4 regions of the Streptomyces sp. NPDC017225 genome follow, and region 4 is predicted to be linked to each of the others. Evidence: riboswitches for the same ligand, from Rfam matches in the RefSeq annotation. Region 4 holds a riboswitch; each other region holds the start of a gene.

Region 1 (3,182 bases), on a different contig from region 4:
GACGGGTGGTCTGGCACCCCTCGTTGAAGGCGACCGGCTCGTCGGCGAAGAGGATCTCTCCGGGAATCATGGCTGCCGTCCCCGTCAGATGATCGGATCGTGGACGGTGACCAACTTGGTGCCGTCGGGGAAGGTTGCCTCGACCTGCACGTCGTGGATCATCTCGGGTATGCCCTCCATGACCTCGTCGCGCTGGATCAGCTTGCGGCCGGAGGCCATGAGTTCACCGACCGTGCGACCGTCGCGGGCACCTTCGAGGATGTGCGAGGTGATCAGTGCGACGACCTCGGGATGGTTGAGCTTCACGCCTCGTGCGCGGCGCTTCTCCGCCACGTCCGCGGCCACATGAATGAGCAGTCTCTCCTGCTCGTGCGGGGTCAGTTGCACTTACCACCTCACAGGACATCACGCCAGGACCGGGCGGTCCGGCTGCCGCGGCCACCGCGACGGCTATAGATGTAACACACATGAATGCGCTGGAATGCACTCGCGTGTGCCCAAAAACCGCAGGTGGATCGGGGTGGAGAGTAGGGCTACAGTGTTTCGGGCACGTCACCCGGATTTGACCGGCTCATTACCGGTGCCGTCACCGGTCTCCCGCATGCTCAACAACCCCCGCATGCCTTCCTGGAGCACCTCCGGGGGAAAGCCGCCGAACAGCGCGTACTGGGCCCAGTCCTGGACCATGAGCCGCGGGAACAGCCGCTGACCGCTTTCGTCACCGCCGACCGCTCCCGCGCCAGGGTGCGGGCGATGAGCTCACCGGGGACGGGCGGCGCGGCGGACTCTCCAGCGCGGCGCGCTCGTACACGCCGCGGAGGGCACCGGGCACGTCGGTGATGACGGCCGCCTACCGTTCGCCTCGCGACGACGGGCTGCGCCGCCGCCGGGCGGGGAGGACGATCGGGTCGGGGGGGCGAGCACAGTCCACCGACCCGCAGGAGGTGCCCCATGACGGGCGAACCGTCGTTCTTCGAGCTCGGTGTGGCCGATCCCGAGCGCGGGCGGGTCTTCTACGGCTCCCTGTTCGGCTGGCACCTCGAACCCGGCCCCACGGGGCGCGGGTTCTCCATCGGCACCGCGGGAGTGCCGGGCGGCCTGCACGGGGGCGACGCGGGAGCCTCTCCGTACCTCTTCTTCCGGGTCGACGACCTGGACGCGGCGGTGGCCCGGGTCCGGGAGCTGGGCGGCGCGGTCGAGGACCTCGGCGAGGAGGGCGAGGAGGACGCGGAGTCGGCGGCCCGGTTCGGCCGGTTCGTGCTGTGCCGGGACGACCAGGGCTCCTCCTTCGGCCTGCACGAGCCACCGAACGGAGGATGACCGCGGCCACGGCCCCACCGATCCGGGGCGAGACGGATCCGCGCTCCGCCACCCCGGCCCGGGCGCCGCGCGTGCTGGACGGCGGACTGCGCGTGTCGACCTTCCGCCCCGGTCCGGCAGTTGACACACCAGGGGGTGAAACGGACCAAACGGCGTACCCCCTTTCGGCGTAGGAACACCATCGATTTCCGACCGGCCGAGGTTGCGCGACCCGCGTGCCCGGACAGCGCAATGGGGGGCTCCGCCGCTGGTCCCGGGGGTCGGCACCACGCCGGGAGGTGACTCGAACAGGGAGGCGTCCACCCGAACGGGTGAGTGGCGGGTAACAACACAAAGGGCACGTTCCGTTGGGATTCTCCCTCTGGAGGAGACAAGATCCGTGACTGACGACAAGCCCCCGCCGCAGCGGCGGGGCGGTCCGGGCGGACGCCGAGTCCTGCCGCCGCCCGGACGACCGGTCGACAGGAGTGGATCGGCAGGAGTGGAGGACCCGAGCACGACGGGTCGCCGGAACGGTCATCTCCGCGGGAGAGGCACCGGGCCGGGCAGCCCTTGGGGTGAAGCCGCACTCGTGCGGCCGGGCAACTTCGCCAGCCCGAATCCGACAGGTCACCCTTCACAGGCGGCTGACGAAGGGTTGCGCATGTCCGCGCTCAATCGTGTCCCGTCGCTGATGGCCCGTGCCGGTACGGCCTCGGCCCTCACCCTCGCCGCCATCGGCGGATCCGTCGTGGTCCCCGGTGCCGCCTCCGAGGCGGCCGCGGCCACCTACGCGACGAAGGCCCTCAAGATCGCGGCCTCCAAGAAGGGCTCACCGTACGCATGGGGCGCCGTCGGACCACGCAGGTTCGACTGCTCCGGGCTGACCCTGTACTCGTTCAAGAAGGCCGGCAAGAAGCTGCCGCGCACCGCGGCTCAGCAGTACAACAAGACACGTCGTATTTCCGCCAACAGCCGCAAGGCCGGGGACCTGGTCTTCTTCCACTCGGGCCGCAGCGTCTACCACGTCGGCATCTACGCCGGGAAGGGCAAGATCTGGCACGCCCCGAAGACCGGGGACGTGGTGCGTCTGCAGAAGATCTGGACCGGCAGCGTCTGGTACGGCCGGGTCAAGTAGCGCACCCGAGGGGGAGTCGGCGGGCCACGCCGCCGACTCCCCCTCGGGTGCGTGGTATGCGGCGGCGCTCCGGAGGCTGTCGGCGCCTCACCGCTGAGTCTCCCGCCGGTCGGCGGCCTGCCCCACGGCCGCGGCGGGCTCGGGAGCCACCGGACTGCCCGGCGGTGTCCAGGGCAGTTCGACGGAGATGGTCTTGCCGCCCTCCCGCGTGGGCCGCACTCTCAGCCTGCCGCCGCACTCCGCCGTCAGCCAGCGGATGATCACCATGCCGCGGCCGTTGTCCTGCTGGACGGCTGCGGGCAGGCGCTTGGGGAACCGCGGATGGCTGTCGGTGACGCCGATGCGCAGCCGCTCGTCACGGTCGAGTGCGAGGTCCACCGTGAAGGTGGGCGACTGGCCGAGGGTGTGCTGGACCGCGTTGGTCGTCAGCTCGGAGACGATGAGCCGGACGGTCTCGGACACCTCGGTGTCCGCCGGCAGGCCCCACTCCGCCAGCGTGCCGACCACATACGTGCGCGCGGCGGCCACCGAGGCGGGATCGCTCGGCAGAGTGACGGATGCTTCCAGATGGTCTGCCATGGCGAGCTCGTCCCTTTCCCGCGGGACCGCGACCCGACATGGAGCGGACGGTTCGAGTACGGTCCCGGACTGGTGCTTCGCCGTCAGACTGCCACCCTCAGGCCGTGAAGGGCGGCGATCCACCAAGATGTGCATATATCTGTCGCTCGATGCGGTGAACTCTGCG
Region 2 (3,182 bases), on a different contig from region 4:
GCCGCGCTGGCGCGGGTGGGTGAGGCCGGTGCGCGGCACCTCGTGGTGACGGGGCGGCCGGCGCCCCGGGTACGGCCCCTGCTCGACCGCCTGGGCTGCACGGGACTCGCGGTGTGCGGCCAGGGAGCGCAGGTCTACGACGCCGGTACGCACCGGATGCTGTGGTCGGTCACCCTGGACCGGGAACTGGCCGAGACCGCGCTCGGCAAGATCGAGGCCGAGGTGGGGCAGGTGTACGCCGCGGTCGACCAGGACGGTGTCGACGGCCTCACGCTCATCGAGCCGGGGTACCTGATGCCCCACCCGACGCTGCCCGCGGTACGGGTCGAGCGGCGTGACGAGCTGTGGAGCACACCGATCAGCAAGGTGCTGCTGCGCCACCCCGAACTGTCCGACGACGAGTTGGCGTCGACGGCGCGCGCGGTGGTCGGTTCCCTCGCGACGGTCACGATGTCCGGGCCGGGGACGGTGGAGCTCCAGCCGTGCGGCATCACCAAGGCGACCGGACTGGCGCTGGCCGCCGAGCGCCTGGGACTGAGCCGACGGCGGACGATCGCCTTCGGGGACATGCCCAACGACATTCCCATGTTCGACTGGGCGGCGCACGGCGTCGCCATGGCCGGCGCCCATCCCGAACTCAAGGCGGTGGCCGACGAGGTCACCACGACGAACGAGGACGACGGCGTGGCCGTCGTCCTCGAGCGGATCTTCGGAACCTCTTAGTACGGCTCAGCCGGCCCGGGCCGGCCGGTGAGGCTCATCCGGCACGGACCAGTCGGTGCGTACGAGCCGGTGCCTGCCGGCCGTGCAGCTCAGTACGCGCTGAAGACGTTGTCCATCGAGCCGTACCGGTCGGCCGCGTAGTTGCAGGCGGCGGTGATGTTGGCGACCGGGTCGTACGGGTCCCAGGAGGTGCCGGGCACGTGGTACGCCTGGAAGGTCGGGGCGATCACCTGGAGCAGACCCTTGGACGGGGTGCCGTTGATGGCGTTGATGTCCCAGTTGTTGATGGCGAGCGGGTTGCCGGACGACTCCCGCATGATGTTGCGGTGGATGCCCTCGTACGTCCCGGGGATGCCGTGCTGCGCCATGATGTCGAGCGACTCACGGATCCAGCCGTCGAGGTTGTCCGGGTACGTCGTCGCCGCGGGGGCGGCGGTCGCGGCGGCCGGAGCGGTGGCCGGGGCGGCGGCCGGGGCGGCGGCGGAGGCGCTGGTCGCGCCGATGAGCGGCAGGGCGAGCACGGCGGCGCCGGTGCCGGCGACGGCGAGCTTGCGGGCGAGGCGGGTGGTGCGGGCGTGACGGTTCTGACCGTTGGCAGACATGCTTGAGTCCCTCTCCTTACGCCTGCGAGGTGAGCTGTCGGGTTCGGGCGGGGAGGTGCCCGGCCGGGCCCTGACGGGCACGGCTTCACCCCGAGCCGCTCCGGTGGTGACCGGGTGCGGCGACTTACCTGGGTCCCCCGCTCCTGCCTGCGAGTTTGTTGGCGGATGACTGTGTGTCCGGGCGGTGGCAGGATTCGGCGTCCGCCCGACAGGCCGGGAACGTATGCGAGAGCACATGTCCGAAACAAGTGCAGGAATCACCCAACGCGCCTGTTGACCTTGGTCTGGGGTGTTTGTGACGCTTGATCCTTTGCGGTCGCCAAGCCTCAACTGGCTTGCGGCGCAAAGGGAGGGCGCGGTCGGCGGCGGGGTTGCCTGCGGGCGGGATGGAGTGAGCCAACTCACGGGCTTCGGCAAGAGCGGCAAATCGGGCATTGGGGCCAACTGGGAGTCAATCGACCGTGGGTGGGGATGGCGTCGGGTGTCGGCCGATGGTCGGGCGGGCTGCCGGTGTGCGTGGCCCGTGTCCGGGCCGCGTCCGGGGCTGGGGGACCATGCCCGCGTCCGGGGCCGTGCCCGCGTCCGGGCCGTGTTCCGGCCTGCGTCCGTCCCGGTTTTCGGTGTCGCGCCCCTCCCGCACCCTGCCCTGTGTCCGTCCCGCGCCCGTCCCGCCTCCGGCCCCGCGTCCGGCTCTGCGGCCCACCTGGCGTCCGCCCCCCCCGGCCGGTGTTTCCGCGCGCTGTGCGGGCATCTGTTCGGGGTGGGGGTGGAGTGGGGCGAGTGGGTGACGTATTCGGAGTGCGGCCCGTTGGGAGGGATGGTGTGATCTTCGGTGGCGGGTTCTGGCTCTGGCGATGTCGATCAAAATCTGCTCATATCACCTGATCAAAAACATACCGTGCATGATCCGATACAGACCGGCCTGTAGCGGTGGGCGCTAACGGTGATCGAAAGGTGACCGGATACGCTGACTTGAGTGGTGGCAGCGACCTATCGACAAACCAGGTAATCGCCAGTAGACACCAGCAGACAGGAGACCCCTCGTGACCGTCGTCGGGCCGTTCGGGCTGAGCGTGCGGGACCAGGCTCTGGAAGCCGATGTCCAGACCGGATTGGTCGCTGTCGAGGAAGGGTTGCTTGAGGCAACCAAAAGCGAGGTCCCGTTCATCACGGAGGCCGCCCAGCATCTGGTGCGGGCCGGTGGCAAACGGTTCCGGCCACTCCTGGTGATGCTCTCGGCCCAGTTCGGCGACCCCTACGCCCCCGGGATCGTGCCCTCGGCCGTAGTCGTGGAGCTGACCCACCTCGCCACCCTCTACCACGACGACGTGATGGACGAGGCCGCCGTGCGGCGTGGCGTGGCCAGCGCCAACACCCGCTGGGGCAACTCGGTCGCGGTCCTCACCGGCGACTTCCTGTTCGCCCGCGCCTCCCAGATCCTCGCCGACCTCGGGCCCGAGGCGGTCCGCGTGCAGGCCCTGGCGTTCGAGCGGCTGGTCACCGGTCAGATCCTGGAGACGGCGGGACCGCAGGACGGGCGGGACCCGGTCGACCACTACCTGGACGTGCTGGGCGGCAAGACGGGATCGCTGGTGGCGGTCGCCTGCCGGTTCGGCGCGATGATGTCCGGCGCCGACGAGACGGTCGTGGACGTGCTGACCCAGTACGGCGAGCGGCTCGGCGTCGCCTTCCAGCTCGCGGACGACGTCCTGGACATCGCCTCCGACTCCCACGAGTCGGGGAAGACCCCCGGGACCGACCTGCGCGAGGGCATCCCGACCCTCCCGGTGCTGCGGCTGCGCGAGCGGGCGGCCCGGCTCGGACTCGCCGAGGACATCGCCCTGTGCGAGCTGCTGG
Region 3 (3,182 bases), on a different contig from region 4:
TTGTTTCCCCATTTCCACCTCCCCCCCTTTACGCTTTTCGCTTCCGTCTTTTCGGGCAGCAGAGAACAGCCCCCCGAATCGCCTTCTCTTTATATACGGCGCCCGTGTTAATGCCGCAGGCTCGGCATGTTTACGGGACGTTGCGAATTCCTCACACGCGCCGTCCGTTCGCCGCCGGAGGCGAAACGCAGCCGGTGCCCCGGCACCGACCGCTCCGTGTGCAGCGCCATGAGCGCCCGCGCGCGCTCGCCGTCGCCCCGGGCCACCGCGTCGACGACCGCGCCGTGCTCCGCCCAGTACTCCACCGGCCCGGCCGGCGCGTCCACGACGTACATCCAGGCGATCTTGTGGCGCAACTGGGTCAGGAGCGCCGTCAGTGAGGGGCTGCCGGCGGCCTGGGCGAGGGTGTCGTGGAACCAGCCGCCCAGGGAGCGCAGGTCCTCGCTGTTGCCGTGCCTGGCGCGCTCCTGCCCGAGCCTGACCAGCCCGCGCAGCACTTTGAGGTGTGCGTCGGTGCGGCGCCGGGCCGCCCGGGAGGCGCCGAGGGGTTCGAGGAGCGTGCGGGTCTCCAGCAGGTCGGCGGCCTCCTGCTCGGTGGGTTCCGCGACGCACGCGCCCGCGTGCCGCCGGGTCACCACGAAACCCTCGGCCTCCAGCGTGCGCAGGGCCTCGCGGACCGGGACGCGGGAGACTCCGTGGCGTCGGGCGAGGAGTTCCTCGGTGAGCCGGCTGCCGCGTCCGTGGACGCCGGCGACGATGTCGTCCCGGATCGCCGTGCACACCGAGTGCGCCGGAATTCGCATACCCGACCTCCGCCTTAATCCCCGTGAAACGTCGACGATTGACGCGTTTTCAGTGACTCTAGGCCAGTCGAGCGGGTATTCCGACGGCGGGGCGGATTCCATGGGTAATTTTTGGACAGCGACGCGGCCGCCGGCAAAGGGAAACGCGAAAGCCCCGGCTCGGGGAGCCGGGGCTTTCGGATGTCGTGCCGTCCGTCGTCAGAGACGCGTCACAGGTCCGTCGGAGACCCGCCGGAGGCCCGTCAGAGGTTCACGCCGTGCGAGCGGAGATAGGCGACGGGGTCCAGGTCCGAGCCGTACTCGGGGCTCGTGCGGGCCTCGAAGTGCAGGTGCGCCCCGGTGACGTTGCCGGTGGCGCCGGAGAGGCCGATCTGCTGGCCGGGGTCGACCGACTGGCCCACCGAGACGCCGATGGACGACAGGTGGCCGTACTGCGTGTACGTGCCGTCGTGCATCTTGATGACGACCTGGTTGCCGTACGCGCCGCCCCAGCCGGCCTCCACGACGGTGCCGACGCCGACCGCGTGCACGGACGTGCCGCCGGCGGCGTGGAAGTCGATGCCGGTGTGGCTGCCGGAGGACCACAGGGAGCTGCCGGCCTGGTAGGCGGTGGAGACGTAGGAGGCGGTGATCGGCGACACGAAGGTGTTGAGCCGCTCGCGCTCCGCCTGGCGCGCGGCGCGCTCCTTGGCCTCGCGCGCCTCCTCGGCCGCCTCGGCGGCCCGCTCGCGCGCGGCCTCCTGGGCCGCCTCACGGGCGGCCGCGTGCAGGGCGGCCTGCTTCTGCGCGGTGGCCTGGGCGTCGATCTCGTCGGCTATGGAGTCGCCGATGGTGATGACCGGGGTGAGTCCGCTCTGCTCCGCCTCGGACTCGGCGGCGAGCGCCGGAGCCGCGAGGGTGCCGACGACGCCGGTGGTGGCGAGGGCCGCGACCCCCGCCGCGCGGGCGGTGGTGCGGTGCACCCGGCTGGGACGCCGGTGCTTCCCGGTGGCGCGCGTGAACGCCATGTGGAGGCTGGTCCTTTCCTTCCCTCTCGCCTACCGGGTTAGCTGACGGGTTCGGAGGTGGAAGGTCTCCTACGGGCCCCCTCGCTGCGCGCGCGGGCGTCCGATTCACCCCAGGGACTGCGATGGGTCCCCGGCTCCCCTGGCTCGCGCCGTAGGGGGACTCGGCGATGACTGTCCGGTGCCGCGGGTGCGGCGCACTGCCTGACGAACAGCCCGGACGACGCTAAACGCGGCTGTCTTCAATCCTCAAACGCAACCGGCTTTTTGTAGCGCACGCCACAGGGCAGACGGGCAGTCAGTCCCTCAATTCGGACAAACTTCGGCCCTGGTGACACTCCGGTCACCAGGGCCGCCGCGCGCGGTGCCGCTACTCGGCCGACACGACGGTGACTTCACCGATGCCGAGGGCCTCGACGGACTCCTTGATCTGCGCCGCGTCGCCGACGAGGACCGTCACCAGGCGGTCCACCGGGAAGGCGTTCACGACCGCCGCCGTGGCCTCCACGGTGCCCGTGGCGGCGAGTTGGCGGTAGAGCGTGGCCTGGTAGTCGTCGGGCAGGTGCTGCTCGACCTGGTCGGCCAGCGTGCTCGCCACGGCCGCCGCCGTCTCGTACTTCAGCGGCGCCACACCCACCAGGTTCTGCACGGCCACGTCGCGTTCGGCGTCGGTGAGTCCCTCCGCGGCGAGCTTGCGCAGCACCGTCCACAGGTCGTCCAGGGCGGGACCGGTGTTGGAGGTGTCCACCGAGCCGCTGATGGCGAGCATGGCGGCGCCCGTGCCGTCGGGCGCGGAACGCAGGACCTGCCCGAACGCCCGTACGCCGTAGGTGTAGCCCTTCTCCTCGCGCAGGACGCGGTCCAGACGCGAGGTGAGGGTGCCGCCGAGGCAGTAGGTGCCGAGCACCTGCGCGGCCCACACGCGGTCGTGCCGGTCGGAGCCGGTACGGCCGATCAGCAGCTGCGTCTGGACGGCGCCGGGACGGTCCACGATGACGACCCGTCCGCTGTCGTCGGCGGTCACCGGGGGCACGGGACGCGGCTCGGCGGCGGAACCGGTCCACGCGCCCAGCGTGTCGCCGAGCAGCGCGTCGAGGTCGACGCCGGTGAGGTCGCCGACGACCACGGCGGTGGCCGTCGCGGGCCGGACGTGCTTCTCGTAGAAGGCGCGTACGGCCGCGGAGTCGATGTTCGCGACCGTCTCCTCGGTGCCCTGGCGCGGGCGCGACATGCGCGTGCCGGCCGGGAACAGCTCCTTGTAGAGCTGCTTGGCGGCGCGGCGGGCGGGGTTGGCCAGCTCGTGCGGGATCTCGTCGAGCCGGTTGCGGACCAGCCTTTCGATCTCGCCGTCCGCGAACGCGGGCGCCCTGAGGGC
Region 4 (3,182 bases):
CCGGTGAGTCAGTGAGCCGGTGCCTCAGTGGGCCGACGGCTCAGTCCAGCATCCGCTCGCGCAGCCGCTCCCGGGTCTCGGGAGTGATCCGCAGGCCCTTCTCCAGGTAGGTGTCGACCCCGCCCCAGGTCTCCTCGACGGTCTCGAAGGCCGCCGCCAGATACTCGGCGCGCGCGTCGAAGAGGGGGCTGAGCAGCTCCATGACCTCGGGGGAGTAGGCCGAGGCGGCGGTGCTGCTGCGGCGCACCTTGTACCGGCGGTGCGTGGCGTTGGACTTCAGGTAGTCCTCGACGACGGCCTCACGCTCGACGCCCAGGGCGAGCAGGGTGATCGCGATCGACAGGCCCGCGCGGTCCTTGCCGGCGGCGCAGTGCATCAGGGCGGGGACGCTGTCCTGGGCGAGCGCGTGCAGCACCCGGGAGTGCTCGGCCGTGCGGTCCTTGATGATCGCGCGGTAGGAGTCGATCATCCGGTTCGCACCCCTGCCGTCCGCCAGGATCTCGCGGAGCTGGTCGAGGTCGCCGTCGCGGACCATCTTCCAGAACTCGGCACCGTCGGCAGGATCGCTCAGCGGCAGGTTCACGTTCCGCACGCCGGGAAGCTCGACGTCCGGGCCGTCGAGCTTCTGGTCGGCCGCGTTGCGGAAGTCGAAGATCGTGTGCAGGCCCAGCGAGGCCAGCAGCGCGGCGTCCTCTCCGGTGGCGTGCGCGAGGTGGCCGCTGCGGAACAGCACCCCCTGCCGCACCCGCCGCCCGTCCACGGTCGGCAGTCCGCCCACGTCCCGGAAGTTGCGCACACCGGTCAGCTCGGGTTCGGTCGACGGGACCTGCTGCGTCACGGGGGCTCCTCCCACCAAGCCCCGCCGACGCTGCTCGCCGACGGGCACCACTCGACGATACGGCACCGCCCCGGGATGCCGGAGTCCCGGTCGTCCGACTACGCCACATCTGGGCGTTCCGTACGAATTGGTCCCTTAGTCCCAACTGGCGCTGGAATGGAAGAGGATGAAGGGGTGGCGGGTGAGCAGCGTCATATCCGTGACGGTGCGTTGCCCGTCATGTGCATGCAATTCAGCCGGTTTTCAAGGCTCTTTACGCGAAAGGGCACTCCGGTAATCGACGGAGGGTGACCGGTAATTCCCGTAAAGGATCAATCGGAACACCTGGCGATGGAACCCCTCGCTTGTCCCCGCGCGTCCTGGTCCCTTACGTTCACCACCGATCCGGACGGACGCCTAATCCTGCCGCCGCCCGGAGCCCGCACTCATCCACCACCCGTACACGGCAGGAGCGGGGGACCCACAGGTACAACTGCCTGTTCCGGTTCCCGGAACGGCTTGGGGTTAAGCCGCGCCTCGGCGCGGCCGGGCATCTCCAGCTCGCACCCGACAGCTCACCTCGCAGGCGCCGGAGAGGAAAACGACATGCCCGCGAAGGGTAAGCACCGCCGTACCAGGGCCATGCGCCTGACCCGCACCATCGCCGTCGCCGGAACCGGTGGCGCGGCGCTCGCGCTCCCGCTGATGGGCGCCGCCACCGCCCAGGCCGCTCCCGCGCAGTCCGTTTCCGAGCAGGCCGTGCGGTCCATACCGACGGCCGCGAAGCAGGCCGCCGGCAGCGGCGCCGAGAAGAACTCGGACTCGCGGACGTACACCGTGAAGAGCGGTGACTACCTCTCGAAGATCGCCGACGAGCAGGACGTCGACGGTGGCTGGAAGAAGCTGTACTCGGACAACCGCGAGGCCGTCGGCGCGGACCCGTCGATGATCCACCCCGGCCTGAAGCTCTCGGTCGGCGAGCGGGCCGCCAAGTCGTCCGCCCCGTCCTCCTCCACCGGGTCCGAGAAGCCGGCGGCCGAGAAGCCCGCCGCGCCGCAGAAGCCGTCCTCCGAGAAGTCCGAGTCGGCCGAGAAGTCGTCGGACGCCGCGAAGACCTCCTCGGACTCCTCCGACACCAGCGCCCAGTCCGCCGGGACCACCAGCGGCTTCACCTCGCCCGTGCCCGGCGGCAGCGTCGGCACCCCGTACCACCAGACCGGCAGCATGTGGTCCAGCGGCTACCACACCGGCACCGACTTCGTCGTCCCGACCGGCACCTCGCTCAAGGCCGTCGGCGCGGGCACGGTCGTCTCCGCCGGCTGGGGCGGTGCCTACGGCAACCAGGTCGTCATCCAGCTCGCCGACGGCCACTACGCCCAGTACGCCCACCTGTCCTCGCTCTCCGTCTCCGCCGGCCAGTCGGTGACGGCGGGTCAGCAGGTCGGTCTCTCGGGTGCGACCGGCAACGTGACCGGTCCGCACCTGCACTTCGAGATCCGCACCACGCCGGACTACGGTTCGGACGTCGACCCGATCTCGTACCTGCGCTCGCACGGCGTCTCTCTCTGATCCCTCCGATCTCTCCGACGGCGCTTTAGGCGCAGCCTCCGCGCCTCCGAAGGCCGGACCCCGATCCCCGGGTCCGGCCTTCGGTGTATTCCTGAATTGGTGAACACTTTAGGCGTGGTCTTTCTCACCGCCCGTCAACCCTTTCTACGGTCGCGTAGGTCACAATCCAAGGTGAATCATGGGCCGACGTGGCAGACGATTCGAAGAGTGACAGCAGAGAAGTGATCGGGTCGTACGTGGCTGTGGGGGACAGCTTCACCGAGGGCGTCGGCGACCCCGGCCCCGACGGGGCGTTCGTCGGCTGGGCGGACCGGTTCGCCGTCCTGCTCGCGGACCGGCGCCCCGAGGGCGACTTCGCGTACACGAACCTCGCCGTGCGCGGCAGGCTGCTCGACCAGATCGTGGCGGAGCAGATCCCGCGAGTCGCCGGACTCGCGCCGGACCTGGTCTCCTTCGCGGCGGGCGGCAACGACATCATCCGGCCCGGCACCGATCCCGACGAGGTGGCGGAGCGGTTCGAGCGAGCGGTGGCGGCGCTGAGCGCGGCGGCCGGCACCGTCCTGGTGACGACCGGCTTCGACACCCGCGGGGTGCCTGTCCTCAAGCATCTGCGCGGCAAGATCGCCACGTACAACGGGCACGTCCGTGCCATCGCCGACCGCTACGGCTGCCCCGTGCTCGACCTGTGGTCGCTCCGGAGCGTCCAGGACCGCAGGGCGTGGGACGCCGACCGGCTGCACCTGTCGCCCGAGGGGCACACGCGGGTGGCGCTGCGCGCGGGCCAGGTACTCGGCCT

What was found. A riboswitch is a leader RNA that binds a small molecule or an ion and turns the genes downstream of it on or off. The one in region 4 is predicted to bind cyclic di-AMP.
Region 1: another riboswitch for cyclic di-AMP. It lies ahead of ACH4NX_RS26135 (C40 family peptidase); the one in region 4 lies ahead of ACH4NX_RS18855 (LysM peptidoglycan-binding domain-containing M23 family metallopeptidase).
Region 2: another riboswitch for cyclic di-AMP. It lies ahead of ACH4NX_RS14210 (transglycosylase SLT domain-containing protein); the one in region 4 lies ahead of ACH4NX_RS18855 (LysM peptidoglycan-binding domain-containing M23 family metallopeptidase).
Region 3: another riboswitch for cyclic di-AMP. It lies ahead of ACH4NX_RS20705 (M23 family metallopeptidase); the one in region 4 lies ahead of ACH4NX_RS18855 (LysM peptidoglycan-binding domain-containing M23 family metallopeptidase).

Annotation. Positions count from the first base shown of each region.
Region 1 is NZ_JBIRNE010000013.1:70,170-73,351, forward strand. Features, by position in the region: gene ACH4NX_RS26115 (urease subunit beta) at 1-70, opposite strand, end outside; gene ACH4NX_RS26120 (urease subunit gamma) at 85-387, opposite strand; gene ACH4NX_RS26125 (hypothetical protein) at 553-687, opposite strand; gene ACH4NX_RS26130 (VOC family protein) at 952-1,320, shown strand; cyclic di-AMP (ydaO/yuaA leader) riboswitch at 1,816-1,960, shown strand; gene ACH4NX_RS26135 (C40 family peptidase) at 1,964-2,437, shown strand; gene ACH4NX_RS26140 (ATP-binding protein) at 2,525-3,016, opposite strand.
Region 2 is NZ_JBIRNE010000005.1:170,572-173,753, forward strand. Features, by position in the region: gene ACH4NX_RS14205 (HAD family hydrolase) at 1-723, shown strand, start outside; gene ACH4NX_RS14210 (transglycosylase SLT domain-containing protein) at 813-1,325, opposite strand; cyclic di-AMP (ydaO/yuaA leader) riboswitch at 1,331-1,499, opposite strand; gene ACH4NX_RS14215 (polyprenyl synthetase family protein) at 2,369-3,182, shown strand, end outside.
Region 3 is NZ_JBIRNE010000009.1:99,747-102,928, forward strand. Features, by position in the region: gene ACH4NX_RS20700 (GntR family transcriptional regulator) at 108-803, opposite strand; gene ACH4NX_RS20705 (M23 family metallopeptidase) at 1,046-1,810, opposite strand; cyclic di-AMP (ydaO/yuaA leader) riboswitch at 1,823-1,987, opposite strand; gene ACH4NX_RS20710 (M16 family metallopeptidase) at 2,178-3,182, opposite strand, start outside.
Region 4 is NZ_JBIRNE010000007.1:325,126-328,307, forward strand. Features, by position in the region: gene ACH4NX_RS18850 (tyrosine-protein phosphatase) at 41-838, opposite strand; cyclic di-AMP (ydaO/yuaA leader) riboswitch at 1,262-1,419, shown strand; gene ACH4NX_RS18855 (LysM peptidoglycan-binding domain-containing M23 family metallopeptidase) at 1,424-2,386, shown strand; gene ACH4NX_RS18860 (SGNH/GDSL hydrolase family protein) at 2,608-3,182, shown strand, end outside.